2 regions of the Sanguibacter massiliensis genome follow, and region 1 is predicted to be linked to the other one. Evidence: predicted binding sites of a transcription regulator. Region 1 holds the regulator's gene; the other holds the start of a gene.
The links. The regulator LexA, encoded in region 1, represses DNA repair genes until DNA is damaged. The targets are predictions, from matches to a motif close to TCGAACANNTGTTCGA.

Region 1 (14,379 bases):
TACCGCCAGCTTCGGCTCGAGAAGGTCGTCCTCGTCGGACTCTGGCACGGAAGGTCGGCGCTCGACGCGGAGATCTCGCTGCGCGAGCTCGCCGCGCTCGCCGAGACCGCGGGCTCCGAGGTGCTCGACGGGCTGCTCCAGCGCCGTCAGACGCCTGACCCGGCGACGTACCTCGGCAAGGGCAAGTCTGCGCAGCTCGCGGAGATCGTCGCCGCGGTCGGAGCGGACACGGTCATCATCGACGGCGAGCTCGCGCCCTCGCAGCGCCGCGCTCTCGAGGACGTCGTCAAGGTCAAGGTCATCGACCGGACCGCGCTCATCCTCGACATCTTCGCGCAGCACGCGAAGTCGCGGGAGGGCAAGGCCCAGGTCGAGCTCGCGCAGCTCGAGTACCTCCTGCCACGCCTGCGCGGCTGGGGCGAGTCGATGTCTCGTCAGGCCGGAGGTCAGGTTGGCGGCGCGGGCGCAGGCATGGGCTCGCGCGGACCGGGCGAGACGAAGATCGAGCTCGACCGGCGGCGCATCCGCGACCGCATGGCGAAGCTCCGCCGCGAGATCGCCGCGATGGCCCCGGGTCGCGAGGCCAAGCGGGCCTCGCGGAAGAAGGGTGAGGTCCCTGCGGTCGCGATCGCGGGATACACGAACGCCGGCAAGTCGTCGCTGCTCAACGCGATCACGGGCGCAGGCGTGCTCGTCGAGAACGCGCTCTTCGCGACGCTCGACCCGACGGTGCGGCGCACGCAGACGGCCGACGGCCGCGTCTACACGCTCGCCGACACGGTCGGCTTCGTGAGGTCCCTGCCGCACCAGCTCGTCGAGGCATTCCGCTCGACGCTCGAGGAGGTCGCTGATGCGGACCTCCTCCTCCACGTCGTCGACGCGTCCCACCCGGATCCCGAGGGCCAGATCGCTGCGGTGCGTGAGGTGCTCGCCGACATCCCTGGGGCGCTCGACGTGCCCGAGGTCATCGTCCTCAACAAGGCCGACGTCGCGAACCCGGACGTCGTCGCACGGGTGCGCGGTCGGGAACGACGGACGCTCGTCGTCTCGGCGCACACGGGCCACGGAATCCCCGAGCTCCTCGCGTACATCGCCGCGGCGCTGCCGCGACCCGACCGCGACATCGACCTCACGGTGCCGTACACGCGAGGCGACCTCGTCCACCGGATGCACCACGAGGGCGAGATCGACCTCGAGGAGCACACACCCACGGGTACGCGCCTTCGGGGACGTGCAGGAGAAGCGCTCGCGACAGAGCTCGAGGCCGCTGCGGTCGCCCACAGCCCGTCCTGAGGGAAGCCCGCGGCCGTGCGGTCGTGCGTAGGATGACGCGGTGACCCCGACGCCCGACGACCCCGAGACCGACGTCGCCCGGGAGGTCGGACCGCTTCTCGAGGCTGCGGTCGCGGCCCTCGGCGGAAGCCCCCGCGAGGGGCAGCGCACCATGGCGGAGCGGGTCGCGACGTCGCTCGCGACCGGCGAGCACCTGCTCGTCCAGGCGGGCACCGGCACAGGAAAGTCCCTCGGCTACCTCGTCCCGGCGGTGCACCACGCGGTGACGGCCGGCGAGCGGGTCGTCGTCTCGACCGCGACGCTCGCGCTCCAGCGGCAGGTGCTCACACGCGACCTGCCGCTCGTCGCGGACGCGCTCACGGACCATCTGCCGCGCGCGCCACGGATCGCGCTCCTCAAGGGCTGGCAGAACTACCTGTGCCTCCACAAGGTCGCGGGCGGCTACCCGGAGGAGCCGGGGACAGCGCTCTTCGACCTGCCTGACGCCGCCTCGACACCCGACCCGCTCGACGACGACGGCCCGCGCGACGAGAGCGCGATCAAGCGCCTCGGACGCGAGATCGTCCGGCTGCGCGAGTGGTCCGAGGAGACGACGACGGGCGACCGTGACGACCTCGTGCCGGGCGTGAGCGCCCGCGCGTGGCGGCAGGTGTCGGTGACGAAGATGGAGTGTCTCGGCAACCGTTGCCCCCTCGTCGAGGAGTGCTTCCCGGAGCGGGCGCGCGCGCACGCACGCGAGGCCGACGTCGTCGTCACCAACCATGCGATGCTCGGCATCGCGGCCTCGGGCTCGCCGGGCGTGCTGCCCGAGCACTCGGCGCTCGTCGTCGACGAGGCGCACGAGCTCACGGACCGCATCACGAGCCAGGCGACGCTCGAGCTCTCGACGATGTCAATCGACCAGGCTGCGCGGCTCGCGCGTCGCCAGGGCATCGCGACGGCCGCGCTCGACCGTGCGGCCGCTGATCTCGGCGCGCTCCTCATGGACCTCCCCGAGGGACGTTTCCCGCACGGGCTGCCGGAGGGCGTGCAGGCGGCGGTCGGCGCGGTGCGCGACGAGGCGCGCGAACTGCTCACCGCGCTCAAGCCCGAGCCGAAGTCCGACGCGGACGGGGCGCTCAAGGTTGCGCAGGCGGGGGTGCTCATCCTCTTCGAGACCGCGGAGCGCATGGCGGCGGACCCGTCAGGACACGACGTCCTGTGGTGCTCGCGAGGCTCGTGGGAGGCGGGCGGTGCGACGCGCCTGCACGTCGCCCCCATGAGCGTCTCGGGGCTCGTCCGGACGTCGCTTCTCGCGGAACGCACGGGGGTGTTCACGTCGGCGACGCTGAGCCTCGGTGGTTCGTTCGAGCACGTCGCGCGTTCGCTCGGGCTCGGGACGCCCGACGGCGACGGTCCGGCGACGCCGTGGGACGGCATCGACGTCGGCACGCCGTTCGACTACGCGAAGCAGGGCATCCTCTACATCGCGCGTCACCTGCCCGCGCCAGGGCGCGAGCCCGCGACGGAGGCGCAGCTCGACACGATCGCAGAGCTCGTCGAGGCTGCGGGCGGCCGGACGCTCGGTCTCTTCTCGTCACGACGCGCGGCGGAGACGGTCGCCGCTGCGATGCGGGAGCGGCTCGACGTCCCGGTGCTGTGCCAAGGCGACGACGTCCTGCCGACGCTCGTGCGGCAGTTCGCCGAGGACGAGGCGACGTGCCTCTTCGGCACGCTCTCGCTCTGGCAGGGTGTCGACGTGCCGGGCCGGTCGTGCAGCCTCGTCCTCATCGATCGCATTCCCTTCCCGCGGCCTGACGATCCCGTGCGCTCGGCGCGCACGGAGGCGGTCGCGGCGGCGGGCGGCAACGGGTTCATGTCGGTGTCGGCGACGCATGCCGCGCTCCTCCTCGCCCAGGGCGCGGGACGTCTTGTGAGGACGTCGACGGACCGCGGCGTCGTCGCGGTGCTCGACTCGCGGCTCGCGACCGCACGGTACGGGAGTTTCCTCACGCGCTCGATGCCTCCGCTGTGGCCGACGACGGATCGCGCGGTCGTCCTTGCTGCGCTGAGACGGCTCACGGCCGACGGCTCCGATGGCTAGGCTGGCTTGGACACGCAGGTCGCTCGCGCGGCCGGCCGCTCAACCCTGGAGGAACGATGCCGAACATCACGCCGCACCCCGACGAGCACACGAAGCTGCGGACGACGAAGCTTGCCGTCGTCGGTGCTGGAGCGGTCGGCTCCACGCTCGCCTACGCGGCGCTCATGCGTGGTGCCGCCCGCACGGTCGCGCTCATGGACATCAACGCCGCCAAGGTCGAGGCCGAGGTGCTCGACCTCTCGCACGGCGTGCAGTTCGTACCTGAGGCCCAGGTCATCGGCTCGGACGACGTGTCGGTGTGTGCGGACGCCGACGTCGTCGTCGTCACTGCGGGCGCTAAGCAGAAGCCGGGTCAGACGCGCACGGAGCTCGCGGGCGCGACGATCGACCTCATGAAGAAGATCCTGCCGGGGCTCGTCGCGGCTGCGCCGAACGCGGTCTACATCATGGTGACGAATCCGGTCGACGTCGTCACGTACGCGTCGCTGAAGATCTCGGGCCTGCCGCCGAGCCAGATGTTCGGCTCCGGCACCGTGCTCGACACGTCACGGCTGCGCTTCCTCATCGCTCAGCACTGTGGCGTCGCGGTCCGCAACGTCCACGCCTACATCGCAGGGGAGCACGGCGACACGGAGATCCCGCTGTGGGACTCTGCGACGATCGGAGGCGTGCCGCTCCTCGAATGGAACCGCCAGTCCGAGCACCACGGCCCGCTCAATGACGGGGACCGGGCCCGCATCGCGGACGAGGTCGTCAACTCGGCGTACAAGATCATCGAGGGCAAGGGTGCGACGAACTACGCGGTCGGGCTTGCGGGGACGCGCATCATCGAGGCGATCCTCACGAATGAGCACTCGGTCCTGCCGGTTTCGTCCCTCCTGACGGACTATTACGGGATCTCGGACGTGTGCCTGTCGGTCCCGTCGATCGTCGGGCGTCGTGGCGTCTACGAGCAACTTCAGGTGCCGCTGTCGGACGCCGAGTACGACGGTCTCAAGGCGTCCGCCGACCACCTGCGGGCGGTCGCCCGGGAGTTCGGCTTCTGAGCATGAACGCAGCATGACGAAGGCCCCTCCGCGGAGGGGCCTTCGTCATGTCGTCACGATGCAGCGAATGCAAGGTCCGGCAGGTGTTGCGCGTTCGGCGTCAGAGCGAACGGAGCACGGAGACGACGCGTCCGAGGATCTGGGCGTCGTCGCCGGGGATGGGGGCGTACGCGGAGTTCTGGGGGAGCAGCCAGACGTGCCCCGAGGTGCGCTTGAACGTCTTCACCGTGGCCTCGCCGTCGATCATCGCCGCGACGATCTCGCCGTTCTCGGCGACGGGCTGGCGGCGCACGACGACCCAGTCGCCGTCGCAGATCGCAGCGTCGACCATTGAGTCGCCCTGGACTTTGAGCATGAAGAGGTCGCCGTCGCCGACGAGCTGCCGGGGGAGCGGGAAGACGTCCTCGACGACCTGCTCGGCGAGGATCGGTCCGCCCGCGGCGATCCGCCCGACGAGGGGGACGTACGACGGTGCGGGGCGGGAGTCGTCCTCGGCGGCGGAGTCGTGGGCGATGCGGGGCTCGGCGCTGGACGCAGGCGTGGACGGGACGGCCGTCGCCACGACGCGGGCGTCGTCGGACTGGACGATCTCGAGAGCGCGCGGACGGTGCGGGTCGCGACGCACGTAGCCCTTGCGCTCGAGCGCCTCGAGCTGGTGCTTGACGCTCGACGGGCTTGTGAGGCCCACGGACGCCCCGATCTCCCGCATGGTCGGAGGGTAGCCACGCTCGTCCAGGGACGTGCGGATGCACTCGAGCACGGCGCGCTGACGCCCGGTGAGAGCGCGGCTCGCCGCGGCGGCGGGCGAGATGGGCCCTGGGGTGGTCTGCGTCACGTGATGCTCCCTCGTCGACCCCCGAATGTCGGAGGCTCGTGGTCGGCTGTCCCTCGTCAGCCTAGGGGAGGACGCGGGCGGGTTCAAACATTCGTTCGATCGTGTCTCGACATCCTGTGGCGACCCTGCTAGAAATAGAACAGCAGTTCGACGAACAGGCGTTCGAGCATCGGCTCGACCGACGAAGGAGCATCGAGATGAGCACCATGAGCCTGGCAGCCTCGCCCCGCACGGCCCGTGTCGCGCCGGCGGGTGCTGAGCTCGCGCCGCTGCGTCTCACCCGGCGCGGCCGGATGGTCGTCGCTGTCCTCGTCGCCTTGGTTCTCGGCGGCGTCGCGCTCCTCTTCGCCAACGGCGCGACCGCTGACGTCCCCGAAGGTGCGCGCGCTGTGACGGTGCGGACCGTCGGCGCGGGCGAGTCGCTCTGGGCGATCGCGTCCTCCGTGACGGCTCCGGGCGCGGACGTCCGTGACGCGCTGCGGGAGATTGCCGATCTCAACGGGCTCACCGGTCCGACGCTCGCGGCGGGGCAGCAGCTGGTCGTCCCCGTGCAGGCGGTCGGCTGAGGCACCGCGTCCGGTCTCGGCTCGCCCCAGCGGGCACCGCTGCGCTGCCGCTGCGGTTCGAGGTCGTTCCTCGGCGTGGGCCCGTGGGCGCGCCGCCTTGCACAGCCCCGGGCGTGGGCCTAAGGTCGCGGTGCCAGCCGAAGTGACATCCCGTGAGGACGCTGATGCACTGCCCGTTCTGCCGGAACCCGGACTCCCGAGTCGTCGACTCGCGGACCTCGGACGACGGTCTCTCGATCAAGCGTCGCCGCCAGTGCCCCGAGTGCGGGCGGCGGTTCTCGACCGTCGAGACGTCGAGCCTCACCGTCGTCAAGCGGTCCGGCGCGACTGAGCCGTTCTCGCGCGACAAGGTCGCCGCGGGTGTCCGTAAGGCCTGCCAGGGGCGTCCCGTGAGCGACGACGACCTCGCTCTGCTCTCGCAGCGTGTCGAGGAGTCGATCCGTGGTGCCGGCAGCGCCGAGATCGACGCCAACGAGATCGGCCTCGCGATCCTCGGGCCGCTGCGCGAGCTCGACGAGGTCGCATACCTCCGGTTCGCGAGCGTGTACCAGGACTTCGGCTCGCTTGAGGACTTCGAGGCTGCGATCACCGCACTGCGCGCCGACCGGGAGGACGCCGCTCGCACGGACCTAGCCGACGGGTCGTCGGTGTCGGCACCGTCCGCAGACTGACGCGGCGCAGGCCGGCGCGACGCGGACCGACGCGACGCACACTGGCGCGACGCGTACCTTCACGACGCAGACTGACGCGACGCGTTCCGACGCGATACGGACTGACGGGATGCTGGGGGTCCCGACGCGGGCGCGTCCGCATGCCGCCACTTCCCGCGACCGCGCGCAAAAGGGGTTGGCGCTCAGCTCGCGGACGCGAGAAGGTGGAGTGCCGCACCCGCGGCACCTGACGAGGAGGCGCCCATGGCTGACCACGACGATCGTTCCGTCCCTGAGGACGTCAAGGAGAAGTTCCGCGCGGCCCTCGCCGCGAAGAAGGGCAACGAGCGCTCTGCCGAGGGGGCTGCGAACACCGGCTCCGTCCACGGGTCCGAGACCACGGGCAGCACGCAGCGCACGTTCCGCCGCAAGTCGGGCTGAGTCTCCCGGCCCTGCTCGCGTGGCACGGCTCCACTCGACCGCCTCGACGGGGCGGGCGTGCTGCGCCGTCGCCCGTACGCGACCGGACCCGCGCCCCCAGGGGGCGCGGGTCCGGTCATGTCTGAGGCACGTTCGCCGGAGCCCCGGCGCAGGGTCCTAGTCGAGGACGCGGAGCCTCACGGTCGCCTCGAGTTGCGTGAGCTCGGCGACGACGTCCGCCGAGACGTCCGATCCTGCGTCGGTGACGACGTAGCCGATATCACCACGCGTGCCGAGCAACTGGCCCTCGATGTTAACGTCGTGCGCCGCGAGGATCTGGTTGACCTTCGCGAGGACGCCGGGAACGTTGCGGTGGAGGTACGCGATGCGGCTCGCACCCGTGTTCTCGAGCGCAAGGTTCGGCAGATTGACGGAGAGTGTCGTGGAACCTGTCGTGAGGTAGTCGCGGATCTTCGTCGCGACGAACTGGCCAATCGCCTCCTGGGCCTCCTCCGTCGAGCCGCCCGTGTGCGGGGTGAGGATGACGTTGGGAAGGCCCTGGAGCTCGGAGACGAACGGGTCGCCCTTGCGCTTGGGCTCGTGAGGGAAGACGTCGACGGCGGCGCCGACGATCCGACCCGCGTTGATCTCGTCACGGAGAGCCGCGTAGTCGGGGACGAAGCCGCGCGAGAGGTTGAGGAAGATCGACCCCTGCTTCATCCGCGAGAAGTGCTCCGCCGTGAACATGCCGGCGTTGCCCGCGCGGCCGTCGACGTGGAGCGTGACGATGTCGGACACCTCGAGGAGCTCTTCGAGCGAGGCCATGCGCCGGGCATTGCCGAGCGCGAGCTTTTCGGCGGAGTCGTAGAAGACGACCGACATGCCGAGGTTCTCTGCGAGCACCGAGAGCTGGGTGCCGATGTTGCCGTACCCGATGATGCCGAGGGTGCGGCCGCGGACCTCGTGGGCCCCCGACGCCGACTTGTTCCAGATGCCCGCGTGCATCTCGTCGTTGAAGACGGTGAGGCGCCGCGTGAGGGCGATGATGTCGGCGATCGCGATCTCGACGACCGAGCGCGTGTTCGAGAACGGCGCGTTGAAGGTCGCGATGCCGCGCGTCGCGGCTCCGGCGAGGTCGATCTGGTTCGTTCCGATGCAGAACGCGCCGATGACGCTGAGCTGCGGCGCGTGCTCGAGCACGCGCGGCGTCACCGTGGTCTTCGAGCGGATGCCGAGGATGTCGACGCCGTCAAGGGCGGCGATGAGGTCGTCCTCGTCGAGGGCGCCGGTGCGGTTGACGACCTCGATGCCATGAGACGTGAGGATCTGGGTCGCGAGCGGATGAAGGTTCTCGAGGAGAAGAGCGGTAGGCACGGGGCCAGTATCGACCCGTCCGCGGGTCGGACCAAACGCAGTCCGCACGATGGACCCGGCGGTCCGTCAGGGTGCAGCGACAGCCTCCGCGATGCGAGCGGGAAGGTCGTGCGAGTGCACGAGGTGGAGCCGCTGCGTCGGGCGTGTCATCGCGACGTAGAGGTCGGACGGGGCGAGCTCGTCGGGCTCGACGAGCACGACGACGTCGTACTCGAGACCCTTGACCGTCCGCGGGTCGACGACGGAGACCGGGGCGTCGAGCTCGTCGTCACCGCGCGCGGCCCGCAGCGCGGCGTCGGGGAGGACGTCCCGCAACGCGGCGCGGAGCGCCGCCGACCGACGTGGCTCGGCGACGACGGCGACACGGCCGACGCCGTCGGCCGTGGTCCCGGACCGGACCTCAGCCGCGACGACGCGCGCTGCCTCGTGCGCGACGTCCCTCGACCAGTGGACGTGGAGCGCGTCGTCGACCTCGCGGGCCGACGTCATGGGAGAGACCGGGAGATCCGCAGCGAGGGCGGCGGAACGGGCTGCGTCGGCGACCACCGCGGGCGTCCGGTAGTTGACCGTGAGCTCCTCGAGGCGCCAGGCACCACGCAGGGGACCGTCGAGCATCGCGCGCCACGACCGCGCGCCGCCCGCGGCCGACGTCTGCGCGACGTCGCCGACGATCGTCAGGGAGCGGGTCGGGACGCGCCTCAGGAGCGAGCGCCACGCCATGGCGGTGAGCTCCTGCGCCTCGTCGACGACGACGTGACCGTACGTCCACGTCCGGTCGGCCGCGGCGCGCTCCGCGGTCGTGAGCGACGTGCCGCCCGCGGCGAAACGGTCCGCAAGGACCTCGGCCGAGACGAGAGCCCCGGTGCCCGTGCCCTTGAGGACCTCCTGCGCGTACTCGAGGTCCCGGGCCCGTGCCGCTGCGTCGGCCTTCGCCTGGGCGCGCTCCGCCTGGTCGTCCTCGCCGAGCAGCTCGGCGGCCTCGTCGAGCAGCGGGACGTCCGAGACGGTCCACGGGGAGCCCGGCTCGCGCGCGAGCGCTGCGCGCTGAGCCTCGGAGAGGTGCGGCGCGGCCTCGGCGAGCCGGTGCGGCTTCGCCCACAGGTCCTCGACGAGCCGCTGCGGGGTGAGGGGGAACCAGGCGAGGTTGAGCGTCACCCGCACGTCGCGGTGGGCGCGCAGGTCGTCGAGGACCATGCGGCGGTCCTCCTGCTCGAGCTCGACGCCCGTCGCTCGCCCGTACTGCGTCGCGAGCCGCGAGAGCATCTCCTTGACGAACGTCACGCGGGCGACGTTGTGCGGCTTGTTCGTGCGGCGAGCGCGCGCGGCGGCCTCCCGCACGTCGTCGCGACGGAGGACGAGGTCGACGCCCTCGAGCCGGAACGGGACGTCGTGCTCCGGGATGCGCTGCCGGGCGCGAACGGCACGCGCGACGACGCGTGCCATCGACGCGTCGCCCTTGAGCCGGGCCGCGAGGTCCGTCGGTTCCTCGGCGCGCGCTGAGACGCCCGGCAGGAGGTCACCCATGGTGGTTGCGACGACCCCCGTCTCGCCGAGCGACGGCAGCACCTGGTCGATGTACCGCAGGAACGCCGAGGACGGGCCGACGAGGAGGACGCCCGAGCGTTCGAGGACTCGGCGGTGCGCGTAGAGGAGGGAGGCGGCGCGGTGCAGCGCGACCGCGGTCTTGCCCGTGCCCGGGCCGCCCTGGACGACGAGCGCGCCCGCGAGGTCCGAGCGGATGATGCGGTCCTGCTCGGCCTGGATCGTCGCGACAATGTCGTTCATGCGCCCCGTGCGCTGCGCAGCCATCGCGGCGAAGAGTGCTCCCTCGCCCGAGAGATGGACCTGCTCGTCGCCGAGCGCGTCGAGGTCGAGGACCTCGTCCTCGAGCGAGACGACCTGCCGGGCGCGCGTCACGAGGTGACGGCGGCGCAGCACCCCGTCGGGGTGGACGGCGGTCGCGCGGTAGAACGCCTGGGCCGCAGGCGCTCGCCAGTCCGTGAGGATCGAGCTGTGCTCGTCGTCGGTGAGCCCGATGCGGCCGATGTGCCGGACCTCGCCGTCGGTGAGGTCGAGGCGGCCGAAGCACAGGCGGTCCTCGACGGCCTCGAGCTGGGCGATGCGGTCCTCGTAGAGCGTCGCGAAGGCGTCGCGCTCCGACCTGTTCTGCGGCGACCCCGACGGTCCCGAGCGGCGGACCTTCGCGAGCCGGCCGCGGGTCTGCGCCCGCAGGGTGTCGAGCCGGGCGTACAGCCGGTCGACGACCTCCTGCTCGGAGAGGATCTCGGACGAACGGGACGTTGACACCGGGCCTCCTGGGTCGGGGACGGCGCGACCTGCGCGCACGTGGCCATCCATTATGGTCCCTTGCGGGAGTCCCGGGTTCCGGCAGGTGGCCGCACGGCACGGACGGGAATGCTCTGAGCGCGACGTGCGTTGTCACGCGTGAGGCCCTGGACGGGGCCCGGACGGACGAAGGAGGACCGGTGCTCGACCCGACGGACCTGTACGAGATCGACGAGAGCGTTGCGGCGCGTCTCGGTGCGCACGAGGGCGGCACCGGGCCGGTCCTTCTGCACGCGCTCGAAGGCTTCGTCGACGCGGGCCGGACCGCCGAGCTCGTCTCGGACCACCTCGTCGACGCGTTCGAGACGGAGCGGCTCGTGACCTTCGACGCCGACGAGCTCCACGACTACCGCGGACGGCGCCCGCTCATGGACTACGACGAGGACCGCTGGACGTCGTACGCGGCGCCGCGGCTCGTCGTCGACGTCGCACGGGACGCCGAGGGGACGGCCTTCCTCGTCCTCCACGGCTCCGAGCCGGACCTGCGCTGGGAGCGTGTCGCGACCGGGCTGCAGCAGGTCGTCGACCGTTTCGGCGTCTCGCTCGTCGTCGGTGTCCAGGGCATCCCCATGGCGACGCCTCACACGCGTCCGGTGGGCGCGAGCGTGAGCGCGACCCGCCCGGAGCTCGCGGGCGTCCAGCCGCGGATCTTCGGCAAGGTCCGGGTTCCGGCGAGCTTCGGCGCGATGTTCGAGCGTCGGCTGGGGGAGTCCGGGCACGACGCTGTCGGCCTGACGATGCACGTGCCGCACTACCTCGCACAGGGGCACTTCGCGCCTGCGGCGCTCGAGGCGGTCCGCCGGGTCGAGCACGTCACGGGTCTCTCGCTGCGGGCGCACGACCTCGAGGAAGCCGCGCACGAGGCCGCCGAGGAGATCGCGGAGCGTGCGTCGGGGTCGGACGAGGTGCGTGAGGTCGTCGCCGACCTCGAGCGGCGCTACGACGCGTTCGTCGCGGCGAACGGCGGGACGAACCTGCTCGCCGAGCCTGTCGCGATCCCGTCGGCCGACGAGATCGGGGCGGCGTTCGAGGAGTTCCTCGCGGCGCAGGACACGCCCGACGACGGGCAGCGGCCCGACGAGGGCTGACCTCGGAGGACCGTCGGCCGGTCAGACGTCGCCCGGCTCCTCCACGCGAGGCTCGGCGAGCGCGGGTTCGCTCGTGACGGGCTCGTCGGCGCCGCGCCTGGCGCACCGCGCGGGGTCCTCACGGGGTGCCGCCCCGGCCGCGAAGCGGGTGAGCGCGTCCCCGTCGACGAGGGATGCGGGGACGGCGAGCCGCCGAAGCGCGCGCTCGACGTGCGCCCCGCCGAGGTCGGGGCCGGGCGCGCCTGCGCGGACTGCGGCAAGCACGAGGTTGCCGTAGCGGCGTCCCTTGAGGACTGCGGGCTCGGCGACGAGGGCAACGGAGGTCCAGCGGGTCGGCTCGGGTCCTGCGTCCGGCGCGGGGACGAGCCCCTCGAGAAGGGTGGCGACCTCGGCACGGGCGAGGCGCAGCGGCGCGCGGTCGGCGATGTTCGCGAGGTAGAGGCCGCCGGGGCGCAGTACCCTGCACACGTCGTCGGCCCAGCCCGTGGTCGTGAGATGTGCGGGCGTCGTGTCGCCGGCGAACGCGTCACGGATGACGACGTCGGCGCTGGCCGGGGCTGACGTCGCGAGGGCGGCTCGTCCGTCCTCCGCGCGCAGGCGTAGGACGGGTGAGCGTGGCAGGTCAAACCAGGTGCGGACGAGCTCGAGAAGCGTCGGGTCGGGATCGATCGCGACCTGGCGCGACCCCGGCCGCCGGGCCTCGATCCAGCGGGGCAGGGTGCATCCAGCAGCCCCGACGTGCATGGCGCGCACGGGCCCGGGGGTGACCGCGTCGAGGAGGGCGGCCATGTGCTCCATGTACTCGAACGCGAGGACGCTCGGGTCTTCGTGGACGTAGGAGCTCGGGACCCCGTTGACGAGCACGGTGACCCCGCGGGGGTCGTCGCGGTCGACGATCGCTTCTGCGGTGCCGGTCGTGATCTCGACGGGGCCGTTCGGGAGCGCGAATGTCGGTGGCTCGGTGTTCGATCGACGTCGGGAGGTGCGGCGGGCCATGGGGACCACCGTAGACGGCCCCGGAGGGCTTGACGGTCTCGAACAGATGTTCGATGATGGAGCGAGGAGGTGGCGGAGATGACAGTGACGACGATGACCCCGCGCAGGAGCCGCGCGGTCGAGGGACAGCTCGCGCTCCGTGGTGTCCAGGAGTCGACGCTCATGCGGCGCTCCGACGCCGAGATCCTCGCGGCGCAACTCTCGCAGGACCCGGTCGACCGCTTCCTCCACGCGCACTTCGCCGCGCTGCGTGCTGCGGGTGCGGTGTTGGCAGCGGTCGTGCCGCCGCGCGGCCGCGGCCGTGACCGGTCGGCGTGGGAGCAGCTTGCGGACCGCGTGCCCGAGCTCGCGGGCTGGGCCGCCGTCTTCGCCGACGCCGCTCGGGTGCGCGCCTCGGTGGAAGGTGGGCGGGTTGACCTCGTCGACGACGTGCGTGCGGACCGTGCGCTCGAGGACGCCGAGGACTTCCGTGACACGATCGACGCGCTCGTCGAGGACACGACCGGGGACACCGCCGGAGGAGCGCGTGCGCTCCGTGCCGTGCGTGCGTCATGACGGGGCGGGAACGCTCATGAGTCGGGGTCCACGGGCCGATCTTCGCGGCCGCTCGTGGGGCGACGACGACGATGGGTGCAACGTCCTCCACGTCGACATGGACGCCTTCTTCGCGCTCGTCGAGCTGGCTCGGCGGCCGGAGCTGCGTGGCCGACCCGTCATCGTCGGGGGTGCCGAGCGTGGCGTCGTGCTGTCCGCGACGTACGAGGCGCGCGCGTTCGGCGTGCGGTCGGCCATGCCGATGGCCGCAGCTCTGCGGCTCTGCCCGCAGGCTGTCGTCGTGCGTCCCGAGCACGGTCTCTACCGTGAGGTGTCGCACGAGGTCATGTCGATCCTCCGCGACGTCACGAGCCTCGTCGAGCAGCTGAGCGTGGACGAGGCATTCCTCGACGTCCGGGGTGCACGGCGCCGTCTCGGGCCCCCGGTCGTCATCGCCGAAGGCATCCGCGAACGGGTTGCACGCGCGCTCGGCATCACGTGCTCGGTCGGTATCGCGTCGACGAAGTTCGTCGCGAAGCTCGCGTCGGTCCACGCGAAGCCCGACGGCCTGCTCCTCGTGCCACGTGGCGCGACCATCCCGTTCCTCCGTTCCCTTCCGGTCGGCGCGCTGTGGGGCGTGGGCGAGCGCACCGAGGAGCGTCTTGCCCGCTACGGCATCACGACGGTCGCGCAGCTGGCCGACACGGAGGTTGAGGTGCTCCGGGGCGCGGTCGGCAGGTCGGCAGGCGCGCGGCTCCATGACCTCGCCTGGGGACGAGACCCTCGGCCCGTCGAGCCGACACGCATCGAGAAGAGCCTCGGGGCCGAGTCGACGTTCGACCACGACCGCACCGACCTCACGGAGGTTGAGGCACGTCTCCTCGGGCTTGCCGACCATGTCGCCGCACGCCTGAGGAAGCACGGACAGGTGGGTCGCGTCGTCGCGCTCAAGGTCCGCACGAGCGACTTCCGAACGCTCAGCAGGTCCCGGACGCTCGACGCCCCGACGGACGTCGGGCGCGAGATCTACCTCGCCGCGCGCGAGCTGCTCGCCGGAGTCGACCTGCGGGGGCATCCGGTCCGCCTCGTCGGTGTCCGGCTCGAGGGGCTCGTCGTGCGCGACGGAGCCGCCGTCCAGACGACCCTCG
Region 2 (14,379 bases), 210 kb from region 1:
CATGCTCGCGCGCGAGGACCTCGATACCGCCGAGCTCCTCGCCGGCGGCTACCGCAAGGCACCTGCGGGCCGCTCCCGGGCCGCGACGACGACGTCCGAACGCCCCGCCGTTTCGGTGGCAGGAGATCTCGCGAGCCTCGTCCAAGAACTCACGGACCAGATGCACGCAGCCGCAGCAGAGCTGCAGTTCGAGCTTGCCGCTCGCTTGCGGGACGAGATCTCCGGCCTCAAGAAGGAACTGCGGCAGATGCGCGCCGCGACGGAGTGAGGTGCGCGACACACTCTCGGTGACCCGTTTCGTCGAGCGAGGACCTAGGTCTGTGGTTACGATGGCGCGGTTGGAGGGGAGTATCCCCATCACGATGGCGTCGTCATCACGGCAGGCTCCGTAGCCTCCCCGGTGCCATCGGTCCGGACCAGCGCACGAGCGCCGGGCGGGAGAGACCTCCGGTACTCAGTGCTACGTACCGGAGGAATGCTCGGTGCTCGATATTCATCTGTCCGTGTGGCTCATCTCAGCCGCCGTGGTCCTCGGCCTCGTCATCTTCGACTTCTACGCACACGTCCGGACGCCCCACGCGCCGACGTTCAAGGAGTCGGCGATCTGGTCGGCCGTCTACATCGCGCTCGCGATCGTCTTCGGCATCGTCTTCCTGGTCGTCGTCGGACCCGAGCACGGCGGCGAGTTCTTCGCGGGCTACATCACGGAGAAGAGCCTCTCGGTCGACAACCTCTTCGTCTTCCTCCTCATCATGACGTCGTTCCGCGTGCCGCGGGAGAACCAGCAGAAGGTCCTCCTCGTCGGGGTCGCGCTCGCTCTCGTCATGCGCACCGGCTTCATCCTCCTCGGTGCGGCAGCGCTCAATGCCTGGTCGTGGGTCTTCTACCTCTTCGGCGCGATCCTCCTGTGGACCGCCTGGAAGCAGGTCCAGCCCGAGACCGAGCACGAGGACAAGGTTCCCGGCGGCGCCATCGTCGCGCTCTTCAAGAAGGTCGTGCCGACCGTCGACGAGTACAACAGCGACCGCCTCACCGTGAAGAAGAACGGCAAGCGCTTCCTCACGCCGATGTTCCTCGTGATGATCGCGATCGGCTTCACCGACCTGCTCTTCGCGCTCGACTCGATCCCCGCGATCTACGGACTCACGCAAGAGCCTTACGTCGTCTTTATGGCGAACGCCCTTGCGCTCCTCGGCCTGCGTCAGCTCTACTTCCTCATCGGCGGGCTCCTCGACAGGCTCGTCTACCTCGCGCAGGGCCTCGGCATCATCCTCGCGTTCATCGGGTTCAAGCTCATCTTCCACGCGATGCACGTCAACGAGCTGTCGTTCATCAACGGCGGCAAGCACATCGAGTGGGCGCCCGAGATCGGCATCGCCACGTCGCTCACGGTCATCATCGGCACGCTCGTCGTCGTCACCGTCGCAAGCCTCTGGAAGACACGCCGGGACGCCGAGCGCGGCATCCTCGACTCCGATGGTCGGCCCGACCTTCCCGAGCCCGACCACGCGGACGAGCCAGCGGTGGCCGCCGCAGACGCGGCGGTCGCCGAGAAGCCGGGTGGCAACTCCCAGGCTCACGAGAGCTGACATCGCGCAACCAGCACGACGGAGGGCGGTGGCAGCAGCCACCGCCCTCCGTCGTGCTCAGGGGCGGCGTCGGGACGCGTGCGTCCCGAGCGCACCTCAGGCGAGCTCAACCCACGGGCCGATGACAGGCTTCCACTCCGCGATGTCGACGGATGCGAGGACCCCAGCGCCACGGAACGGATCACCCGCGAGCAGCGCGTCGAGCGCCGAACGGTCAGCGACCGAGAGCAGGAGGAGCGCCCGGCTGCCCTCAAGCGGCCCCGACGCGAGCAGCGTCCCCGCCTCGAGGCACGAGCGCAGGTATGCGCGATGCTCCGGTCGCACGGCGTCGAGCGTCGCGGTGTCGTCGGTGTAGGTGTACTGCACGGCATAGACGGTCATCCCCCCATCGTGGCAGTCGAGGGCTGCAGGCGCCGCGTGCGTCCGAACTACGACGTGACGTCGAACACGTGTGCGAAATGGGTGCGGACTGCACTACGATGACCGGGTGAGTGATCGTCTCGTCGTCCAGGGCGCCCGTGAGCACAATCTCCGGGGCGTCGACCTTGACCTGCCCCGCGACCGGCTTATCGTCTTCACCGGCCTCTCCGGGTCGGGCAAATCCTCCCTCGCCTTCGACACGATCTTCGCCGAGGGACAGCGTCGCTACGTCGAGTCGCTCTCGGCGTATGCGCGCCAGTTCCTCGGGCAGATGGATAAGCCTGACGTCGACTTCATCGAGGGCCTGTCGCCCGCGGTGTCGATCGACCAGAAGTCGACGAACCGCAACCCCCGCTCGACGGTCGGCACGATCACCGAGGTCTACGACTACCTCCGTCTCCTCTTCGCGCGTGCCGGCACGCAGCATTGCCCAGTGTGCGGCGAGCGTGTCGCGTCGCAGACGCCTCAGCAGATCGTCGACCGCCTGCTCGAGCTGCCCGAAGGCACTCGGTACCAGGTTCTCGCACCTGTCGTTCGGGGGCGCAAGGGGGAGTACGCGGATCTCTTCAAGGAGTTGCAGACGAAGGGCTTCGCTCGCGCGCGCGTCGACGGGGAGGTCGTCCAGCTCAGCGACCCGCCGCAGCTTGAGAAGAAGCTCAAGCACTCGATCGAGGTCGTCGTCGACAGGCTCGTCGCCCGTGAGGGCGTCCAGCGTCGTCTCACCGACTCGATCGAGACCGCCCTCGGGCTCGCGGGCGGCCTCGTCCTCATCGAGCTCGTCGACCTGCCCGCAGACGACCCCGAGCGTGAGCGTCGTTTCTCCGAGCACCGGGCGTGCCCCAACGACCACGAACTCACGCTCGACGAGATCGAACCCCGTACCTTCTCGTTCAACGCGCCCTACGGCGCGTGCCCCGAGTGCACGGGCATCGGCGTCCGGCTCGAGGTCGACCCTGAGCTCATCGTTCCCGACGAGGAGCGCACGCTCCGTGAAGGGGCCATCGCCCCGTGGGCGCAGACGTCCTCCGAGTACTTCGAGCGCGTGCTCACGGCGCTCGCCGACGAGCTGGGCTTCTCGATGGACGTCCCGTGGCGGGCCCTGCCCGAGCGTGCGCGTGAGGCGATCCTCCACGGTCGCGACCACAAGGTGCACGTCCGTTACAAGAACCGCTGGGGCCGCGAGCGGCAATACTCGACGGGGTTCGAGGGCGTCATGACGTTCCTCGAGCGGCGCCACTCCGAGACCGAGTCCGAATGGTCGAAGGAGAAGTACGAGGCCTTCATGCGCGAGGTCCCGTGCCCGACGTGTCACGGCACCCGCCTCAAGCCCGAGGTTCTCGCGGTCAAGGTGGCAGGCCGTTCGATCGCCGAGGTCTGCGGGATGTCGCTGCGCGAGGCCCACGGCTTCCTCGGACAACTCGAACTTGGCCACCGCGAGAAGGTCATCGCCGGCCAGGTCCTCAAGGAGATCGACGCTCGCCTCGGGTTCCTCCTCGACGTCGGGCTCGACTACCTCACGCTCGCGCGCGCGGCCGGGTCCCTCTCGGGAGGGGAAGCCCAGCGCATCCGCCTCGCGACCCAGATCGGCTCGGGCCTCGTCGGGGTGCTCTACGTCCTCGACGAGCCGAGCATCGGTCTCCACCAGCGCGACAACCGTCGGCTCATCGAGACGCTCACACGCCTGCGCGATCTCGGGAACACGCTCATCGTCGTCGAGCACGACGAGGACACGATCCGGATGGCCGACTGGATCGTCGACATCGGTCCAGGTGCGGGCGAGCATGGCGGCCGTGTCGTCCACTCGGGCGACTACGCCGGGCTGCTCGCGTCGAAGGAGTCCGTCACGGGTGCCTACCTCGCAGGACGACGGAACATCCCCATGCCTGCGACGCGGCGCCGGACCGAGATCGACCGTCAGCTCACCGTCGTCGGAGCACGCGAGAACAACCTGCGCAACATCGACGTCGACTTCCCGCTTGGCGTGCTCACGGCCGTCACGGGCGTCTCCGGCTCGGGCAAGTCGACGCTCGTCAACTCGATCCTCCACACCGTGCTCGCCAACGAGCTCAACGGTGCGCGACGCGTCGCGGGGTACCACAGACGCGTTACTGGGCTCGAGCACCTCGACAAGGTCGTCCACGTCGACCAGGCACCCATCGGCCGTACGCCCCGTTCCAACCCAGCGACATACACGGGCGTGTGGGACCACGTGCGGAAGCTCTTCGCGCAGACGACCGAGGCCAAGGTTCGCGGCTACGGTCCCGGCCGCTTCTCGTTCAACGTCAAGGGTGGTCGCTGCGAGGCGTGCTCGGGCGACGGCACGCTGAAGATCGAGATGAACTTCCTGCCGGACGTCTACGTGCCCTGCGAGGTCTGCGGCGGCTCGCGCTACAACCGCGAGACACTCGAGGTGCGCTACAAGAACCGCACGGTCGCCGAGGTGCTCGACATGCCGATCGAGGAGGCCGCTGAGTTCTTCGCGGCCGTCCCCGCGATCTCCCGCCACCTCACGACCCTCGTCTCAGTCGGCCTCGGTTACGTCCGTCTCGGCCAGCCCGCGACAACTCTCTCAGGAGGCGAGGCCCAGCGCGTCAAGCTCGCGACGGAGCTCCAGCGGCGTTCGACAGGACGCACGATCTACGTCCTCGACGAGCCCACGACAGGACTCCACTTCGAGGACATCCGTCGCCTGCTCGCGGTTCTCCAGTCGCTCGTCGACAAGGGCAACACGGTGCTCGTCATCGAGCACAACCTCGACGTCATCAAGAACGCCGACTGGGTCATCGACATGGGTCCTGAGGGCGGTTCAGGAGGCGGAACCGTCGTCGCGGAGGGCACGCCCGAGCACGTCGCGCGCGTCCCCGAGAGCCACACCGGACGTTTCCTCGCCGAGGTCCTCGGCGAGGGTGTGCCCGTCGCGGACCCGCCCGCGTCGAAGACGTCAAAGGCTGCTCTGAAGACGAAGGGCGCTCCGAAGACGAAGGCCACGACGAAGCGCACGACGAGCAGCACGTCACGCACCGCCGCCGCCACACGGAGCCGAGCCACGAAGGCCGCCGCACCGTCGTCCGAGTCCTGACCTGACATGGCCGACCCCTCGAGCTACCGGCCGCGGCCGGGGGAGATCCCCACCGACCCGGGCGTCTATCGGTTCCGTGACGAGCACGGGCGTGTCATCTACGTCGGCAAGGCGAAGAACCTCCGGCAGCGGCTCGCCAACTACTTCCAGCCGCTCGCGTCTCTCCACCCGCGCACGCAGCAGATGGTGACGACCGCGGCGAGCGTCCAGTGGACCGTCGTGCGCACGGAGGTCGAGGCGCTCGCCCTCGAATACTCGTGGATCAAGGAGTTCGACCCGCGGTTCAACGTCAAGTACCGCGACGACAAGTCCTACCCCTACCTCGCGGTGACGCTCGGCGAGGCGGTCCCGCGCGCGCAGGTGCTGCGCGGCGCCAAGCGACCAGGCACGCGGTACTTCGGCCCGTTCGGGCACGCCTGGGCCATCCGCGAGACGCTCGACCTTCTCCTCCGAGTCTTTCCCGTGCGCACCTGCTCGGCGGGCGTCTACCGCCGGGCCGAGCAGACGGGGCGTCCCTGCCTCCTGGGTTACATCGACAAGTGCTCGGCGCCGTGCGTCGGCCGCATCAGCCAGGCCGACCACCATGCGCTCGCCGAGGATCTCTGCGCATTCATGGCGGGCGATGCCGCACGCTTCCTCGGTCCTCTCACGGCGCAGATGCGTGAGGCGTCGGCGGACCTCGAGTTCGAGCGCGCAGCGCGACTGCGTGACGACATCGTTGCGCTCGAGAAGGTCGTCGAGCGTAACGCCGTCGTGCTCGACGACGGCACGGACGCCGACATCTTCGCGCTTGCCGGCGACGAGCTCGAGGCTGCTGTCCAGGTGTTCCACGTGCGGGGCGGGCGCATCCGCGGCCAACGAGGCTGGGTCGTCGAGAAGGTCGAGGAGATCACCGACGCAGGGCTCGTCGCGCAGCTCCTCGTGCAGGTCTACGGCGAGGCCGCCGAGTCCGACGACCGTGACGCACGGCGCGAGGGCGTCCCGCGGGAGGTGCTCGTCCCGTTCCTGCCAGACGATGTCGACGGGCTCACCGCATGGCTCACGGGCGTCCGGGGGTCGAGGGTCGAGATCCGGGTCCCGCAGCGCGGCACCAAGGCGACCCTCGCCGAGACGGTCCACAAGAACGCCGAGCACGCCCTCGCGCTGCACCGCACCCGGCGCACCGGCGACCTCACGACACGGTCGCAGGCGCTCCGGGAGATCCAGGACGCGCTCGAGCTCGACTCTGCGCCGCTGCGCATCGAGTGCTTCGACATCTCGACGACCCAGGGCACTCACCAGGTCGCGTCGATGGTCGTGTTCGAGGATGGCCTCGCGCGCAAGAGCGAGTACCGGACGTTCGCGATCAAGGGCCCAGACGGCGACGGCGTGCCCGATGACACGGCCGCGATGCACGAGGCCATCACCCGCCGGTTCCGTCGTTACCTCGCGGACCGCGCGAACGCGGGCGAACCCGAGCTTGCGACGGGCGCGCTCGACGAGGACGACGCGCTGCCAGCCGAGGAACGCAAGCGGTTCGCGTACCCGCCGAACCTCGTCGTCGTCGACGGGGGGCAGCCTCAGGTCGCCGCGGCGCGGCGCGCGCTCGACGAGCTCGGTGTCACCGATGTCGCGCTGTGCGGCCTCGCCAAGCGGCTCGAGGAGGTCTGGCTGCCGGACGACGACTACCCGGTCATTATGGAGCGCACCTCCGAGGGGCTCTACCTGCTGCAGCGCGTCCGTGACGAGGCTCACCGCTTCGCGATCGCTGCCCATCGCAAGCGGCGTGGCCGCGCGATGACGTCGTCGGTCCTCGACGGCGTCCCCGGCGTCGGACCTGCCCGCGCGAAGAAGCTCCTCACGCACTTCGGTTCCGTCAAGCGGCTCCGCGCGGCAAGCGTCGAGGAGATCGCGACCGTCCCCGGAATGGGGCCGCAGACGGCGGCGGCCGTGGTCGCGGCGCTCGCATCTCCGGGCGCCACACCGGAGCGAAACGCTCCCACGTCGTGACGTCGTCGTGATCCGGGGCTGGCATGCTGGAGGCATGAGCACCGACGGACAGCCCGCGCCCGCCGACCACCACGCCCCGCACACGCTCCCTGACGGGATCCCTGCCCTCGAGGCGTCGGCCCACGCGCCGCGGCTCGAACAGACCCAGGTCGTCATCATCACGGGCATGTCGGGCGCCGGTCGGTCGCGTGCGGCCGCCGAGCTCGAGGACCTCGGATGGTACGTCGTCGACAACCTTCCGCCCCAGATGCTGCTGCCGCTCATCGAGATGTCGGCCCACGCGGGCGACACGCTCTCGCGCTTCGCCGCCGTCGTCGACGTCCGCGGGCGGCAGTTCTTCGACGATCTCGAGTCGGTCCTCGCCCAGGTGAAGAAGCTTGACGTCGACTACCGGGTGATGTTCCTCGACGCGTCCGATGAGGTGCTCGTGCGGCGCTACGAGTCCGTGCGACGCCCGCACCCCGTCCAGGGCGACGGCCGGCTCACCGACGGGATCGCGCAGGAGCGCGAGATGCTCAAGGCGCTGCGGACGTCAGCCGACATCGTCATCGATACGAGCGACCTCTCGGTGCACGACCTCGGGCGCGAGGTCCGCCAGTCCGTCCACGCTGGTCTCGACCACCACCTGCGCGTCCACATCGTGTCGTTCGGGTTCAAGTACGGGCTCCCGCTCGACGCGGACCAGGTCGTCGACATGCGCTTCCTGCCCAACCCGTACTGGGTGACCGAGCTGCGCGCGCTCAACGGGCGCGACGCGCCCGTTCGGGACTACGTTCTCGGCCAGCAACCCGCCCAGGTGTTCCTCGACCGCTACGTCGAGGCCCTCGAGCCCGTTCTCGAGGGCTACCTCGGAGAGGAGAAGACGTACGCGACGATCGCCGTCGGCTGCACGGGTGGCAAGCACAGGTCGGTCGCGGTGTCGGAGGAGCTGGGCCACCGGCTGCGGCAGGCCGGGTACCGGGTGGTGGTGACTGCGCGTGACCTCGGCAAGGAGTAACCCGGACGTGCGGCCCGCGCGGACCCCTCACGGCCCGCGGATCGTCGCGCTCGGCGGCGGGCACGGGCTGTCCGCGAACCTCGGCGCTCTGCGCCTCATGTCGGAGCGGCTCACTGCGATCGTCACCGTCGCCGACGACGGCGGCTCCTCGGGCCGGCTGCGCGACGAGCTCGGGGTGCTGCCGCCGGGGGACCTGCGGATGGCGCTCGCCGCACTGTGCGAGGAGAACGAGTGGGGCCGGACGTGGCGGGACGTGCTCCAGCACCGCTTCGTCTCTGACGGCGACCTGGACAGGCACGCCGTCGGCAACCTCCTCATCGCCGCCGTGTGGGACATCCTCGGGGACACGGTCGACGGGCTCGACTGGGTCGGCCGGCTCCTCGGCGCCCGCGGCCGGGTCCTGCCGATGGCCTCGGTGCCGTTGACGATCGAGGCTGACGTCCGCGAGGAGGGAGGGGGCGTGGGGATCGTCACGGGGCAGTCGCACGTCGCCGTCGCCCCCGGACGGATCGAGCAGGTGCGGCTCGTCCCGGCAGACCCTCCGGCGTGCCCAGACTCGGTCGCTGCGGTCGAGGAGGCGGACTGGGTCGTTCTCGGCCCGGGATCGTGGTTCACCTCGGTCATGCCGCACCTTCTCGTCCCGGAGCTTGCCACGGCGCTCCACACGACCCGTGCGCGCCGGTGCGTGACGCTCAACCTGGCGGCCGAGGCAGGGGAGACCGAGGGGCTCACCGCGACGGACCACCTCACGGTGCTCCACCAGCACGCGCCGCAGCTGCGCGTCGACGTCGTCCTCGCCGACCCGTCGTCGGTCGAGGACGTCGAACAGCTCACGCGGGTCGCGAGTGCCATGGGGGCACGCACCGTCATGCGTCAGGTGCGGGTCGGTGACGGCAGCCCGCGGCATGACACGCTGCGGCTCGCGGCCGCGTATCGCGACGTGTTCGACGACGTGCTCGGGGACGTGCCGGCCCGGGGCTGACTCCGCCCCCGTGCCCGGGCCGTCCAGGTCGCGGGCCGGGCATCGCCCGGCAGATGGCAGGATGGTCCGCATGGCACTGACCGCACAGGTGAAGGACGAGCTCGCGCGGCTCCGGGTCGACAGGACGAGCTGCCGCAAGGCTGAGGTCTCGTCGCTGCTGAGGTTTGCGGGAGGGCTGCACATCGTCTCTGGGCGCATCGTCGTCGAGGCCGAGATCGACACGGGGGTCGTCGCGAGGCGGCTCAAGACGTCGATCGCCGAGGTGTACGGCCACCAGAGCGAGGTCGTCGTCATCGCCCCCGGCGGGTTGCGTCGCAGCCAGCGTTACGTCGTCCGCGTCGTGCGCGAGGGGGAGTCGCTCGCGCGGCAGACGGGCCTCCTCGACAACCGGGGCCGGCCGGTGCGTGGCCTTCCGCCCCAGGTCGTCGCCGGAGGCGCCGAGGAGTCCGCGGCCGCGTGGCGCGGCGCGTTCCTTGCCCACGGGTCGCTGACCGAGCCAGGACGCTCGTCGTCCCTCGAGATCACCTGCCCGGGTCCTGAGGCGGCGCTCGCACTCGTCGGAGCAGCCCGACGCCTCGGCGTCCAGTCAAAGGCGCGCGAGGTGCGCGGGGTCGATCGCGTCGTCGTGCGTGACGGCGAGGCGATCTCGCAGATGCTCGTGCAGATGGGGGCACCCGAGGTGGCGACGGTCTGGGACGAGCGCCGTGCGCGACGCGAGGTCCGGGGGACCGCGAACCGGCTCGCGAACTTCGACGACGCGAACCTCAGGAGGTCCGCACGCGCTGCCGTCGCTGCCGGGGCTCGCGTCGAGCGGGCGTTCGAGATTCTCGGCGAGGACCTTCCGGAGCACCTGCGCGAGGCAGGGGAGCTGCGGCTCGCGCACAAGCAGGCGTCGCTCGAGGAGCTCGGCCAGCTCGCCGATCCGCCTCTCACGAAGGATGCGGTCGCCGGGCGGATCCGACGGTTGCTCGCGACGGCCGACAAGCGCGCCCAGGACCTGGGCATCCCGGACACGGAGGCAGGACTTGCCCCCGAGTTGCTCGATCCGTGAGAAGTCGCGCGTCCGCTCGGACGTTCGTCCCATCGCTAGACCGCCGGACGGTATAGGCTTGTGCCGTTCGGTGATGCGGACCACATGACTCGGTGACGGGACGCGGGGTCCGCATCTCATCGCGTACATCGACGTACGTACAGTTCGTCAACAACCGTGTGCGTCGGTGTCAGCCGACGCGCCCCGAGGAGGGCAACGTGACCATCCGCGTCGGCATTAACGGCTTCGGCCGCATCGGCCGCAACTTCTTCCGCGCCATCGTCGAGTCCGGCGCTGACATCGAGATCGTCGGTGTCAACGACCTGACCGACAACCACACCCTGGCCCACCTGCTCAAGTACGACACCGTGCTGGGCCGTTTCCCGCTCTCGGTCGACTACAACGACGAGGCGATCATCGTCGACGGCAAGTCGATCCGCGCTCTCGCCGAGCGCGACCCGAAGAACCTCCCGTGGGGCGAGCTCGGTGCGGACATCGTCATCGAGTCGACCGGCTTCTTCACCGACGCCACGAAGGCCTCCGCGCACATCGAGGCTGGAGCCAAGAAGGTCATCATCTCCGCCCCGGCGAAGAACGAGGACGCGACGTTCGTCGTGGGTGTCAACCACGAGGACTACGACCCCGCGAAGCACAACATCATCTCGAACGCCTCGTGCACGACGAACTGCCTCGCCCCCATGGCCAAGGCGCTCAACGACGCGATCGGCATCGAGCGTGGCCTCATGACCACGATCCACGCCTACACGGGTGACCAGAACCTCCAGGACGGCCCGCACAAGGACCTCCGCCGCGCCCGCGCCGCCGCGCAGAACATCGTTCCGACGTCGACCGGTGCGGCCAAGGCTGTCGCGCTCGTCCTCCCGGAGCTCAAGGGCAAGCTCGACGGCTTCGCCATGCGCGTCCCGACGATCACGGGTTCGGCCACGGACCTCACCTTCACCGCCTCGCGCGAGGTCACGGTCGACGAGGTCAACGCCGCGGTCAAGGCTGCCGCCGAGGGCCCGCTCAAGGGTGTCCTGAAGTTCGTCGACGACGACATCGTCTCCTCGGACATCATCACGGACCCGCACACCTCGATTTTCGACTCGAAGCTCACCAAGGTGTCGGGCGACCTCGTCAAGGTCGTCGCCTGGTACGACAACGAGTGGGGCTACTCGTCCTCGCTCGTCTCCCTCACGCAGTACGTGGGCGCGCGTCTCTGACGTTCGCTGCGCACGCACGATGAGCGCCTGACGTCCGCGTGCGCGCCCCGGCACCGGGGTGCGCACGCGGACGTCTCTCGTTGCGGCACCGTGCATGCCTGACCCCCTTCCCTCCAGCACGAATCAGGAGCACCTGGTGAAGACCATCGCTGACCTCGGCGACCTGCGCGGCAAGCGCGTCCTCGTCCGTTCCGACTTCAACGTGCCGCTCGACGGCACGACCATCACCGACGACGGCCGCATCCGCGCCGCGCTGCCGACGCTCAAGCGCCTCGTCGACGCGGGCGCGAAGGTCGTCGTCACCGCGCACCTCGGTCGCCCCAAGGGCGCACCCGAGGACAAGTACTCGCTCGCGCCCGTCGCGGCCCGCCTCGGCGAGCTGCTCGGCGCCAAGGTCACGCTCGCGGCGGACACCGTCGGCGAGGGCGCGAAGGCCGCTGTCGCCGCGCTCGGCGAGGGCGAGGTCGTCCTCCTCGAGAACATCCGCTTCGACGCCCGCGAGACCTCGAAGGTCGACGAGGAGCGCCAGTCGCTCGCCGCCGACCTCGCGGAGCTCGCGGACGCGTACGTGTCCGACGGCTTCGGCGTCGTCCACCGCAAGCAGGCGTCCGTCTACGACATCGCGAAGGTCCTGCCGGCCGCCGTCGGCGAGCTCGTCCTCAAGGAGGTCGACTCCCTCAAGAAGGCGACCGAGGACCCGGCTCGCCCGTACGCGGTCGTCCTCGGCGGTTCGAAGGTCTCCGACAAGCTCGGTGTCATCGCGAACCTCCTCGAGAAGGCCGACCGCCTCCTCATCGGTGGCGGCATGGTCTTCACGTTCCTCGCGGCTCAGGGCCACGCGGTCGGCAAGTCGCTCCTCGAGACGGACCAGATCGACACCGTCAAGGGATACCTCGCGACGGCTGCCGAGCGCGGCGTCGAGATCGTCCTCCCTGTCGACATCGTCGCGGCCGACGGCTTCGCCGCTGACGCGCCGCACGACGTGGTCGCGGTCGACGCGATCCCCGCCGAGCGCATGGGCCTCGACATCGGCCCCGAGTCGCAGAAGCTCTTTGCGGCGAAGCTCGCCGACGCGAAGACGATCGTCTGGAACGGCCCGATGGGCGTCTTCGAGTTCGACGCGTTCGCGGGCGGCACTCGTGCCGTCGCCCAAGCGATGGTCGATGCGACCGCCGACGGCGCGTTCTCGATCGTCGGCGGCGGCGACTCCGCCGCGGCCGTCCGGATTCTCGGCTTCGACGAGGCCGGCTTCTCCCACATCTCGACCGGTGGCGGCGCGAGCCTCGAGTTCCTCGAGGGCAAGTCGCTCCCCGGCATCGCCGTCCTCGACGCCTGAACCCTGAGGAGACCCATCGTGGCAACGCGTACCCCGCTCATCGCGGGCAACTGGAAGATGAACAAGGACCACCTCGAGGCCATCGACCTGGTCCAGAAGCTCGACTGGCACCTTAAGGACGGCAAGCACGACTTCGCCACCGCCGAGGTCACCGTGCTCGTCCCGTTCACGGACCTGCGCTCGGTGCAGACCTTCGTGGACGCCGAGAAGTCCGGCCTGTCGTACGGCGCGCAGGACGTCTCCGCGCACGTCTCGGGCGCCTACACGGGGGAGATCTCGCCCGTGTTCCTCGCGCGTCTCGGTGTCACGTACGTCGCGATCGGCCACTCCGAGCGTCGCCAGTACCACGGCGAGGACGACGCGCTCGTCAACGCCAAGACGAAGAACGCGCTCGCGCACGGCCTCGTGCCGATCGTCTGCGTCGGCGAGGGCCTCGACGTCCGCAAGGCCGGCGAGCAGGTCTCGTACACGCTCGCGCAGGTCGACGGCGCGTTCGAGGGCCTCTCGGCCGAGGACGCGGCCAAGGTCGTCGTCGCGTACGAGCCCGTGTGGGCCATCGGCACGGGCGAGGTCGCGACCCCGGCCGACGCTCAGGAGGTCAACGGCGCGATCCGTGCCCGCCTCGCCGAGCTCTACTCGGCCGAGGTCGCGGACGCGGTCCGTGTTCTCTACGGCGGCTCGGTGAAGTCGAGCTCGATCGTCGAGCTCATGGCTGAGAAGGACGTCGACGGCGCGCTCGTCGGCGGCGCCTCGCTCGACCCTGAGGAGTTCGCGAAGATCGCGCGCTTCCAGCAGGCCTGACGGTCTCCCGGGGAGGACCGGCGTCCCGCCTGTCGGCGGGGCGTTGGCCTCCCCGGGACCCGCTGGCCTACTCTTGTCCCCGGTGGCACACGCCACCGCACCACGCTTCGACGAACAGGACCCTTCCGCTCGTGGACACTCTCAAGATCATCCTCCAGGTCGTCCTGGTCATCACGAGCCTCGCGAACGTCATGCTCGTCCTCATGCACAAGGGCAAGGGCGGCGGCCTCTCCGACATGTTCGGAGGCGGCATGAGCGCGTCGGTCGGCAGCTCCGGCGTCGCCGAGCGCAACCTCAACCGCATCACGGTCGGCTTCGTCCTCGTCTGGGTCCTGACGATCGTCGCTCTCGGCCTTCTGGCCACGATCTGAGTCACGCCGCCCGCTCGGGCGGCCAGCAGTACCACGCCGACAGGGGAGTCACACGTGGCAGGTGGAAATGCGATCCGCGGTTCGCGCGTCGGCGCTGGACCGATGGGCGAGGCCGAGCGAGGAGATCTCGCCGAGCGGCATTCCGTCGCGTACTGGTGCGCCAACGGCCACCAGACGCGCGCGACCTTCGCGATCGGGCCGTCGACGGAGATCCCGGAGCAGTGGGACTGCACGCGGTGCGGCTACCCTGCGGGTCTCGACGCTGACGCGCCACCGTCGCCCGTGCGTAACGAGCCTTACAAGACGCATCTTGCTTACGTCAAGGAGCGTCGGTCCGACGAGGACGGCAGCGCACTGCTCGACGAGGCGCTCGCCGCGCTCCGCGCACGCCGGGGCGGCTGAGCGACCAGCAGCCCGGCCCTGCACGCGCGCTCAGGGGGCGGAGTCCGTGCGTGCGCGACGAGACACGACATGACAACGTCGAAGGGCGGCCCCCCGATGGGGTGCCGCCCTTCGACGTTGTTGACGTGGCCAGGCTGTTGACGAGGCCGGGAGGCTCAGC

Region 2: a site for LexA is predicted at 2,031-2,046, ahead of uvrA (excinuclease ABC subunit UvrA). Genes of this name have one in related genera too.

What each region holds. Positions count from the first base shown of each region.
Region 1 covers NZ_LT964979.1:1,027,569-1,041,947, reverse strand. The annotation lists gene hflX (GTPase HflX) at 1-1,293, shown strand, start outside; gene C1729_RS04855 (ATP-dependent DNA helicase) at 1,334-3,376, shown strand; gene C1729_RS04850 (L-lactate dehydrogenase) at 3,433-4,422, shown strand; gene lexA (transcriptional repressor LexA) at 4,523-5,257, opposite strand; gene C1729_RS04840 (LysM peptidoglycan-binding domain-containing protein) at 5,455-5,823, shown strand; gene nrdR (transcriptional regulator NrdR) at 5,988-6,494, shown strand; gene C1729_RS14530 (DUF5302 domain-containing protein) at 6,738-6,914, shown strand; gene serA (phosphoglycerate dehydrogenase) at 7,071-8,267, opposite strand; gene C1729_RS04825 (HelD family protein) at 8,334-10,625, opposite strand; gene C1729_RS04820 (PAC2 family protein) at 10,754-11,701, shown strand; gene C1729_RS04815 (spermidine synthase) at 11,723-12,697, opposite strand; gene C1729_RS04810 (SAV_6107 family HEPN domain-containing protein) at 12,776-13,252, shown strand; gene dinB (DNA polymerase IV) at 13,269-14,379, shown strand, end outside.
Region 2 covers NZ_LT964979.1:816,051-830,429, reverse strand. The annotation lists gene uvrB (excinuclease ABC subunit UvrB) at 1-268, shown strand, start outside; gene C1729_RS03905 (TerC family protein) at 483-1,589, shown strand; gene C1729_RS03900 (YciI family protein) at 1,686-1,970, opposite strand; gene uvrA (excinuclease ABC subunit UvrA) at 2,077-5,088, shown strand; gene uvrC (excinuclease ABC subunit UvrC) at 5,095-7,077, shown strand; gene rapZ (RNase adapter RapZ) at 7,112-8,074, shown strand; gene C1729_RS03880 (gluconeogenesis factor YvcK family protein) at 8,055-9,056, shown strand; gene whiA (DNA-binding protein WhiA) at 9,127-10,107, shown strand; gene gap (type I glyceraldehyde-3-phosphate dehydrogenase) at 10,305-11,309, shown strand; gene C1729_RS03865 (phosphoglycerate kinase) at 11,446-12,645, shown strand; gene tpiA (triose-phosphate isomerase) at 12,661-13,446, shown strand; gene secG (preprotein translocase subunit SecG) at 13,578-13,817, shown strand; gene C1729_RS03850 (RNA polymerase-binding protein RbpA) at 13,872-14,219, shown strand; gene pgl (6-phosphogluconolactonase) at 14,375-14,379, opposite strand, start outside.